Regions from separate parts of the Nonomuraea diastatica genome, predicted to be linked through region 3. Evidence: riboswitches for the same ligand, from Rfam matches in the RefSeq annotation. Region 3 holds a riboswitch; each other region holds the start of a gene.

Region 1 (3,268 bases), on a different contig from region 3:
GCGCCATCGACGGCACCATCGCGGCGTAGGTCCAGTCCAGCCCGGCGCCCAGGAAGAGTGTGTAGGCCAGCAGGCCCGACAGCAGGCCGCCGAGGATGACCTTGGCGTTGCCGTACCGGTTGACCAGCCACGGGGTGAGCGTCGGGGCGATCACCACGTCGGCCGCGGCCACCAGCAGGGCGAGCCCGGTCTGCATGGGTGACCAGCCGCGCAGCTCCTGCAGGTAGAGCGTGACCAGGAACTGGAAGCCGAAGAACGAGGCTGTGAGCAGGGCGGCCGTCACGTTGGCCCGGACCAGCGCGGCCGACCTGAAGATGCCGAGGCGGACCAGGGGGTGCGGGGAGCGGCGCTCGATGGCCACGAACGCCGCCAGCAACCCCAGGGCCGCGGCGAAGACAGCGAGCGTCAGCGGCAGGCCTTCGGAGGGGTGCTCGAGGCGTACCACTCCATAGACCAGCAACATCATCGCGCCCGTCGCGCTCGCCGCGCCCGGGAGGTCGAAACCGCCTGCCGGGCGCTCGCCGGCGGGCCCCTCCTTGATCAGCACGATCGCCGCGAGCAGGACCACCAGCGACATCAGGACCGGGGCGAAGAAGACCCAGCGCCAGCCGAACTCGGTGAGCACCCCGCCGATCACCAGACCGAGCGCGAAGCCGGCGGCGCCGGTGCTCCCGTAGATGATCAGGGCGCGGTTGCGATCGCGGCCCTCGGGGAAGCTCGTGGTGATCAGCGACAGTCCCGCGGGCGTCATGAAGCCGGCGGCCACTCCGGTGACGAACCTCGCCAGCAGCAGCACCCAGCCGTCGTTCGCGACCCCGCCGAGCCCGGAGAAGGTCAGGAACACCCCCAGCCAGAGCAGGAACATGCGCCGCCGGCCCAGCAGGTCGGCCGCCCGGCCGCCGAGCAGCATGAAGCCGCCGTAACCGAGCACGTAGGCGCTCACCACCCCGCTGAGCATGCTCGTGGGCACCCCGAGATCGGCCCGGATGGCGGGGAGGGCGACGTTCAACATGGCGACGTCGATGCCCTCGAGAAAGATGGCCCCGCAAAGAACGATCAGTACGCCCCACGTACGAGCAGAGACAGGCATGACAACCCCCGGTTACGGAAAAGCAGGTCGGTTCCTTGTTGTAACCGTCCATATCATTGGCCATCATGGGGTGGCATGGAAGAAGGCACTTCTGAATCACTCGGTTACTCCGCGGGCACCGTGGACGACGACTACGACGCGCGCCAGTGGGACACCCGTGAGGACTGCGAGGTGCGCCAGATCCTCGATCGCATCGCCGACAAGTGGTCGCTGCTGGTCATCGCCCTGCTCGACTGCCAGACCCTGCGTTTCACCCAGCTCCGCCGCGAGATCGACGGTGTCAGCCAGCGCATGCTGAGCGTCACCCTGCGCCAGCTCGAACGTGACGGCCTGGTCAGCCGCACGGTCCACCCCGTCGTGCCGCCCAGGGTCGACTACGCGCTGACGCCGCTCGGCCGTACGCTGCACGAGACCATCAAGTCCCTGGTCACCTGGACGGAGGCGCACCAGGAGGAGATCGCCCGCGCACGAGCCGCGTACGACGCCCGTGCTCATGGACCCACTTCGTGAGGCGGGCTCAGTCGCCTGATGCCGTCGCTCCTCCTCCAGACGACGGCACTCCCTCGCCGGGAGATGATGGAGTCATGACCGTTCCTGAGATCGAGCCGAGTGCCATCCCCGCAGACGCCTACCTCCTCGACGTCCGTGAGCAGGACGAATGGATGGCGGGCCACGCCCGTGAGGCGGTGCACATCCCGATGACCCAGATCCAGGGCCGCGTCGACGAGGTGCCCAGCGACCGGACGGTCTATGTCGTCTGCCGGGTGGGCGGCCGGTCGCTGCAGGTGGCGGCCTGGCTCAACCAGCTCGGGCACGAAGCGGTCAATGTCGGGGGCGGCATGCAGTCGTGGGAGTCCGCGGGGCGTGCGCTGGTCAGCGAGACGGGGGAACCGCCCTTCGTGGCCTGAGCCGAACGCCCTGCTATGGCGGTTTTGCCGCCTTTGGGGCATCATGGGGGCGCTAACTCCAGATCGTCGCGGGAGCTCGGGGTGCCGGGCTGAGAGGGCAGCTATTCGATCCGCTGCCGACCGCCTGAACCTGTCCGGGTAATGCCGGCGTAGGGAGAGTGCGATGTCGCACGTCGCCGACGAAGTTCCGCTGACCCTCGACGGGCAGCCCCCCAAGACCCTGGGCGTGCTCGATCAGGGCGCGCTCTGGGCCAACCTCGGTGTCAGCCTCCTCGGCTTCTCGGGAGCGCTGCTCCTGCTCAACCCGACCGGCGACGCGCCGCTCAGCCTGTCCGCCGCACTGGTGGCGACGGTGGTCGGTAGCCTGATCGGCACGGCCATGGTGGGTCTGTCCGCCATTCCCGGCACCCGCACGGGCCAGCCCGCCATGGTGCTGCTGCGCGGCCTGTTCGGGGCCAGGATCTCCTACGCGCCCACGGTGCTGAACATCGTGCAGATGCTCGGGTGGGGCGCTTTCGAGTTGTGGGTGATCGCCAAGGCCGCCACCGCGATCTTCGACGGGGTGGCGTACCCCGTGTGGGTGGTCCTGGCGGGCGTGCTGACCACCGCGCTCACGATCTGGCCGCTCGGTGCGATCCGCCTGCTGCGGCGGTACGTCACCGTCGGCGTGATCGTGTCGATGATCTGGTTCACCTGGTTCTTCCTGACCCAGGCGCCCGCGCCCGCCGGCGGGTCGTGGACCGGGTTCGCCCCGGCCGTCGACTACGTGATCGCGCTGTCGGTGTCCTGGGTGCCGCTGGCCGCCGACTTCGCCCGGCACTCCCGCTCCGGGCGCGCGGCGTTCACCGGGATCGTCGGCGGCTACACGGTGGCCCAGGTGGCCTGCCTCGGGCTCGGCGTCTACGCCGTGGCCATCGCCGGCGCCGCCGCCGTGAACGCCGACAACACGGCCGTGTTCACCCCGTTCGTGGCCGCTCCGCTCGGAGCACTGTTCTTCGGCATCCTGGTGCTGCGCGAAACCGATCAGTCGTTCGCGAACGTCTACTCCACCACCATGTCGCTGCAGAACCTGATGCCGCGCGTCGACCGGCGGGTCATCTCCACCGCCATCGGCGTGTTCACGGTCGTGATCGCCCTGGTCGTCGACGTCACCTCGTACGGCGCGTTCCTGGGCGTGATCGGGGCGGTGTTCGTGCCGATGTTCGCGGTGCTGGCCGTCGACTATTTCGGGTTCGGCCGCTCCGACCGCTGGAACACCGACGAGGACGCC
Region 2 (3,268 bases), on a different contig from region 3:
CCGCGGCGAGGGCGTCCTCGGCGGTGAGCCAGACGGCCGACCATTTTCCCTCCTGACCCGCCTCGACGTCGCCGCGGTAGAGGAGGCGTTCGCCGGCGGGGTGGTGACCGGCGTACTGCACCATGTGCCCGAACTGCTCCGACCAGAAGTAGGGCACGGGATCGTAGACGGCGTCCTCGCCGAGCAGCGTCGCGGCGGCGACCTCGGGTGCGTTGAGCGCGGAGTCCCAGTGTTCGACGCGGAGCCGGGTCCGCCAGCGGCGCGACCACCAGGCGGCGCAGTCGCCGACGGCGACGACGCCGGGCAGCGAGGCGCGCAAATGCTCGTCGGTGACGACGCCGTTGTGCAGGTCGATGTCGGCGTCGGCGAGCCACTCGACGGCGGGGCGCACGCCGATGCCGGTGACGACCACGTGGGCGTCGACGAACGCGCCGCCCACCAGGCGCACGCCACCCTCGTCCACGGAGTCGACCATGGCGCCGAGCCGCAGGTCGATGCCGGTGTACCAGTGCTCGGTGCGCGCGCCGATCTCGGCGCCGACGGCGGTGGCGAGCGGCGCGGGGCCGGCCTCGATCACCGTCACCGCGCACCCCGCCCGGCGTGCGGCGGTGGCGACCTCGGCGCCGATCCAGCCGGCTCCTATGATCGCGACGCGGGCGCCGGGGACGAGCATGGCCCTGAGCTCGTGGGCGTCGTCGAGGGTGCGCAGCACGTGCTGGGGGCCGTCGCCGGGCAGCCTGATCGGGTCGGCTCCGGTGGCAATGACCAGGCCGTCGTAGCCCAGCTCGCCCTCGGTCGTCCCCACGACCCCCGCGCGCAGCGACTTGGCGCTGACGCCGGGCCAGAACTCGACGCCGAGCGCGGCCAGGTCGGCGCCGACGTAGCTGTCGTCGGCCTCTCCTGACAACACGGCCTTGGACAGGGGCGGGCGGTCGTAGGGGTGATGGCGTTCCCTGCCGACCATGGTGACGCGGCCGGTGAAGCCCCGTGCGCGCAGCGCCTCCACGGTGCGCAGACCGGCCAGTCCTGCTCCGACGACGACGACGTGGTTCACGCTGATGACCATAACGGGGGCCGTGTCCGGGCGTGACACCGAGGCCGTAGGCTGGTGAGGGAAAGACGCGCGGGAGTCCGGCCGTTACCGGGCTGAGAGGAAGGCTTGACCGGGCCTTCGACCGCAAGACACCTGATCCGGGTCATGCCGGCGAAGGGAGCGCATGTGGACGTGATCGTAGGCGGCGGGATCGTCGGGCTGTCGGTCGCCTGGCGGCTGGCCCGCTCCGGCCGGCCGGTCACCGTGGCCGACCCGGCTCCCGCCTCGGGTGCCTCCCACGCGGCCGCGGGGATGCTGGCGCCGGTCAGCGAGGTGACCTACACCGAGGCGCCGCTGCTGCGGCTGGGGATGGCCGCGCTGCGCCGCTGGCCGTCCTTCGCCGCCGAGCTGGCCGAGGACGCCGGGCTCCCCGGGGCGGTCGCACTCGATTTCCGTACGAACGGGACACTCGACGTCGCGTTCGGCGCCGACGACCTGGCGGCGCTGGACGAGCTTGCCGCGTTCATGGAGAAGCTGCAGCTGCCGGTCGAGCGGCTGACCGGGCGCGAGTGCCGGCGCCTCGAGCCCATGCTGGCCCCCGCCGTGCGCGGCGGCCTGCTGGCTCCCGGCGACGCCTGGGTCGATCCGCGCCGCGTGACGGCGGCGCTGCTCGCCGCCCTCGACCGGCTGCGCGTCCCGCTGGTGCGGGCGCGCGTGAGCGAGCTCCTGCGTGACGACGGCAAGGTCGCGGGGGTACGCCTCGCGCCACCCGACGTCCCGGCCCCCGCCTTGGCCGATGGCGGCGTGCCGCGGCGGCTGCGGGCCGAACGGGTGATCCTGGCGGCCGGGGCGTGGAGCGCCGGGCTCGCCGGGGTGCCGGTGCGGCCGGTCAAGGGGCAGATCATTCGGTTGAGCTCCGCCCAGCCCCTGCTCGGCCGGTGCGTACGCGGCACCGTGCACGGCTCGTCCGTCTACCTGGTCCCCAGGGGCGACGGTGAGCTGGTCGTCGGCGCCACCCAGGAGGAGATGGGGTTCGACACCAGGGTGACGGCCGGCGGGCTCTACGAGCTGCTGCGTGACGCCAGAGAGCTGGTGCCGGGCGTCACCGAGCTGGAGGTGGCCGACGTGGTGGCCGGGCTGCGGCCCGGGACGCCGGACAACCTGCCCGTCATCGGCCCGAGCGGCACGCCCGGGCTCACGCTGGCCACCGGGCACCATCGGGGCGGCGTGCTGCTGGCCCCGTTGACGACGGCCATCCTGCTGGGCGAAGAGGACGAGCTGGCGGCGTTGTGCTCGCCAGGAAGGTTTCAGGAAATTTCATGATTGTGATGATCAATGGGACCGCGCACGAGGTGATCGACGGCACGACCGTGGCGCAGGCCGTGAGCACGTTGACCGCGGCCACCACCGGAGTGGCCGTGGCCGTGAACGACGAGGTGGTCACGCGCAGCGCCTGGGAGACGACGGCGCTCAGCGACAGCGACCGCGTGGAGGTTCTGACGGCGGTGCAAGGTGGATGATCTGATCGTCGCCGGGGAGAAGTTCTCATCCCGGCTCATCATGGGCACCGGCGGTGCCCCCTCGCTCGAGGTGCTCGACCAGGCGCTGGCCGCGTCCCGCACCGAGATGACCACGGTCGCCATGCGGCGGCTCGACCCGGACGCCCGCGGCTCCGTCCTCGACGTGCTGCGCAGGCGGGACATCAAGGTGCTCCCCAACACCGCGGGCTGCTTCACCGCGGGCGAGGCCGTGCTGACGGCGCGGCTGGCCAGGGAGGCGCTCGGCACGCCCTGGGTCAAGCTGGAGGTCATCGCCGACGAGCGCACGCTGCTGCCCGACCCGATCGAGACGTTCGACGCGGCCGAGCGGCTGGTGGCCGACGGGTTCGTGGTGCTGCCGTACATCGGCGACGATCCGGCGCTGGCGCGGCGCCTGGAGCAGGCGGGCTGCGCGGCCGTCATGCCGCTGGGCGCGCCGATAGGCTCCGGGCTGGGCATCCGCAACCCGCACAACATCGAGCTGATCGTGGAGGCCGCGTCCGTGCCGGTCATCCTCGACGCGGGCATCGGCACGGCCAGCGACGCCGCGCTGGCGATGGAGCTGGGCTGCGACGCCGTCCTGCTGGCCACGGCGGTCACCCGGGCGCAGCGGCCCGACCTCATGGCCACGGCCATGAGGGAGGCCGTGACGGCCGGGCGCCTGGCCCGCCAGGCGGGGCGCATCCCCCGCCGCCGC
Region 3 (3,268 bases):
GTAAGAAGCGCCGGTCCGCGGCGGGAAGCAGGTGCGCACGCCCGCCCGGGTGACCTGCGGCGACGGATGTAACTTTCAGGCTCGCACCACGGCGAGGGTCACGCGCGTACGACGGCGAGGGGGCAGGGGGAGTGGTGCAGCAGGGCCTGGCTGATCGAGCCGAGCAGCATGCCGGCGAGCTGCCCGTGCCCCCGCGAGCCGACCACGAGCAAGTCGGCGCCCTCGGCCGCCTCCTTCAGCACCTCGATGGGGTGGCCGTGCACGACCTCGGGCACCACGTCCACGTTCGGGTGCCGCTCCTGCCGCTCGGCCAGCAGGTCCTGCAGCTGCTGCAGGGTGTGCTGCTCGTTCTCGGGATCGGCGGGTACGAAGCCGCCGGGCCGCGGCCACGCCCACGCCTGCACGACCCGCAGCCGCACCTCGCGCAGCTCGGCCTCGGTGAAGGCGAAGTCGAGCGCCCGCAGGCCGTGAGGTGAGCCGTCGGTGCCGGCGACGATCTCGCCGCGCGGCGTCGCGGGCCGCTCGCCGACCACGACGACGTTCGTACGGGCGTGGGCGGCGACCCCGTGGGCGACGGATCCGACCAGCAGCCCGCGTACGCCGCCGATGCCGTGGCCGCCGACGACCAGCAGTTCGGCCTGTTCCGCGGCCTTGATCAGCGCCGTGCGGGGGTCGCCGGGCAGCAGGGTGGTCTCGACGACGATCGCGGGGCGTTCGCGGAGCGCCCGGTCGCGTGCGGCGACGAGCACAGAGTTCGCTTCGTCGCGCATCCACCGGGCGACATCGGCGTAGCGGTGAGACAGCGCCTCGCACACCCACCGCGGCACCGCGTGGGCCACGGTCAGCGGTGTACGGCGCAGTGCCGCCTCCGTGGCCGCCCAGCCGGCGGCCTCCAGTCCGGCCCGTGAGCCGTCGACTCCCACGATGATCATGGTGTCTGCCCCTCAGGAGAACGCGTAGCACTCCACCTCGGCGCGGCGGAACGAGATGCCGTGCTCCCTGGAGTCGCGGATGCACGCGCGCTCGGCCTGGCTGAGCTTGAGCGTGCCGCACACGGTCACGCCGGCGTACGTACGGCAGTCGAGCTTGGCGTCCCTTTCGCCGATGCGGTAGAGCTCCTTGACCGTCGAGCGGCAACGCGCCTTGCCCGTGTCGGCGTAGCGGCACTGGGCGCGCAGCGTCTGGTATTGCTCCTCGCTCACCTCGTGCTGGTCCGTCCCGTCGCCGTGGGCGGCGGGGGTGCCGAGCGTGGCCAGCAGCACGAGTCCTGCGACAGCGGCGATCTTTTTCATAGTCCCCCTGATGGGGTTGGTACCGCTGGAGACGGCCGTCAAACCTCGCGCTTGATCGCCAGAATGCTCAGCCACGTGCGCCCGGCGGTGTTCAGGCCGTGCTCGACGGTCTCGAATCCGGCCGCGCCGAGGAGGTGCAGGAGTGCGGCGGGGTCGCGGTGGACGAACCAGCGGTGCCGGCCGGCCGCGCTCGGAACTTCCTCCCACCCCTCCGAGTCGCCCGCCGAGGTGCTCAGCCCCAGCACGCCGCCCGTACGTAGGGCCGTCCACCAGGCGCGGAGCGTGGCCTCGGTCTCGGCGGCGGGCACGTGCAGGAGGGCCGCGACCGACCACAGGCCGGCGAGCGAGCCGGGGGCCACGGGCGGCCGGCGCAGGTCGCCCAGCACGGCGGGGACGCCGCGGGCGGCGGTCAGTCCGGCCATGGCGGCCGAGCGGTCCACGCCGACGACCCGCAGCCCGCGCCCGCCCAGCCAGGCCGCGTCTCTTCCCGGCCCGCAGCCCAGGTCGGCGACCGTTCCGCCGGCGGGCACGGTGTCGGCGAAGCGCTGCCGGAAGAGCTGGAGGCCGGCGTCGGGATGCTCGTTGCCGGCGGCGAAGGCGGGGGCGATGTGGTCGTAGGTGGCTGCGGTCTTTGACGTGGGATCTTCCATTTTGAGGATGATGTCATGTTTCGTCCTGGCAGAGGTGTGGGTACGATCACCGCCGTCCAACGCGGGAGCCCGGTGCAGACCGGGCTGAGAGGACGGCTGACAGCCGCCGACCGCCAGAACCTGCTCCGGGTAATGCCGGCGAAGGGAGTTTGCGCGATGACTGACGCGCGTGTCCCCACCTTCACCAAGATCTACGAAGGCGACCTCCGTGTCCCCAAGCGCCAGGTGCACCTCTCCGACGGTTCGTCGGTGACGCTCTACGACACCTCCGGCCCGTACACCGACCCGTACGTCGAGACCGACGTGCGGCGCGGGCTGGCGCGCCTGCGCGAGCCGTGGGTCGCCGAGCGCCGCGCGGCGGGCGCACCCGTGACCCAGGTGGCCTGCGCCAAGCAGGGGCTGGTCACCAAGGAGATGGAGTTCGTGGCCGTGCGGGAGGGCGTCACCCCCGAGCTCGTCCGCCAGGAGGTGGCCGCGGGCCGGGCCATCATCCCCGCCAACGTCAACCACCCCGAGACCGAGCCGATGATCATCGGCCGCAACTTCCTCGTGAAGATCAACGCCAATATCGGCAACTCCGCCGTGACCTCCTCCATCGAGGAGGAGGTCGAGAAGATGACCTGGGCCACCCGGTGGGGCGCCGACACGATCATGGACCTGTCCACCGGGCCCGACATCCACGAGACCCGCGAGTGGATCATCCGCAACTCGCCGGTGCCGGTCGGGACCGTGCCCATCTACCAGGCGCTGGAGAAGGTCAAGGGCCGCCCGGAGGCGCTGTCGTGGGAGGTCTACCGCGACACCCTCATCGAGCAGTGCGAGCAGGGTGTCGACTACGTGACCGTGCACGCGGGGGTGCGGCTGGCGTACGTGCCGCTCACCGCCCGCCGCAAGACCGGCATCGTCTCGCGCGGGGGCTCGATCATGGCCGCCTGGTGCCTGGCGCACCACCGCGAGAGCTTCCTGTACGAGAACTTCGACGAGATGTGCGAGCTCCTGGCGCGCTACGACGTGTCGTTCTCCCTCGGCGACGGGCTGCGTCCCGGCTCGATCGCGGACGCCAACGACGAGGCTCAGTTCGCCGAGCTGCGCACGCTCGGCGAGCTGACCACGATCGCGCGGCGGCACGACGTTCAGGTGATGATCGAGGGCCCGGGGCACGTGCCCATGCACAAGATCAAGGAGAACGTCGACCTGCAACGCGAGCTCTGCGACGACGCGCCGTTCTACACCCTCGGCCCGCTCGTCACGGACGTCGCCCCCGGATACGACCACATCACCTCGGGCATCGGCGCCGCCATGATCGGCTGGTACGGCACCGCCATG

What was found. A riboswitch is a leader RNA that binds a small molecule or an ion and turns the genes downstream of it on or off. The one in region 3 is predicted to bind thiamine pyrophosphate.
Region 1: it holds a riboswitch for thiamine pyrophosphate, as region 3 does, so the genes downstream of both, E1294_RS06795 (purine-cytosine permease family protein) here and thiC (phosphomethylpyrimidine synthase ThiC) in region 3, are expected to answer to the same signal.
Region 2: it holds a riboswitch for thiamine pyrophosphate, as region 3 does, so the genes downstream of both, thiO (glycine oxidase ThiO) here and thiC (phosphomethylpyrimidine synthase ThiC) in region 3, are expected to answer to the same signal.

What each region holds. Positions count from the first base shown of each region.
Region 1 covers NZ_SMKP01000013.1:57,378-60,645, reverse strand. Annotated here, with positions in the region: gene E1294_RS06810 (MFS transporter) at 1-1,090, opposite strand, end outside; gene E1294_RS06805 (winged helix-turn-helix transcriptional regulator) at 1,166-1,600, shown strand; gene E1294_RS06800 (rhodanese-like domain-containing protein) at 1,675-1,998, shown strand; TPP riboswitch at 2,057-2,171, shown strand; gene E1294_RS06795 (purine-cytosine permease family protein) at 2,162-3,268, shown strand, end outside.
Region 2 covers NZ_SMKP01000057.1:44,934-48,201, forward strand. Annotated here, with positions in the region: gene E1294_RS20990 (NAD(P)/FAD-dependent oxidoreductase) at 1-1,054, opposite strand, end outside; TPP riboswitch at 1,114-1,230, shown strand; gene thiO (glycine oxidase ThiO) at 1,220-2,356, shown strand; gene thiS (sulfur carrier protein ThiS) at 2,362-2,553, shown strand; gene E1294_RS21005 (thiazole synthase) at 2,546-3,268, shown strand, end outside.
Region 3 covers NZ_SMKP01000133.1:10,458-13,725, reverse strand. Annotated here, with positions in the region: gene E1294_RS35620 (universal stress protein) at 99-932, opposite strand; gene E1294_RS35615 (hypothetical protein) at 945-1,292, opposite strand; gene E1294_RS35610 (class I SAM-dependent methyltransferase) at 1,331-1,942, opposite strand; TPP riboswitch at 1,994-2,106, shown strand; gene thiC (phosphomethylpyrimidine synthase ThiC) at 2,099-3,268, shown strand, end outside.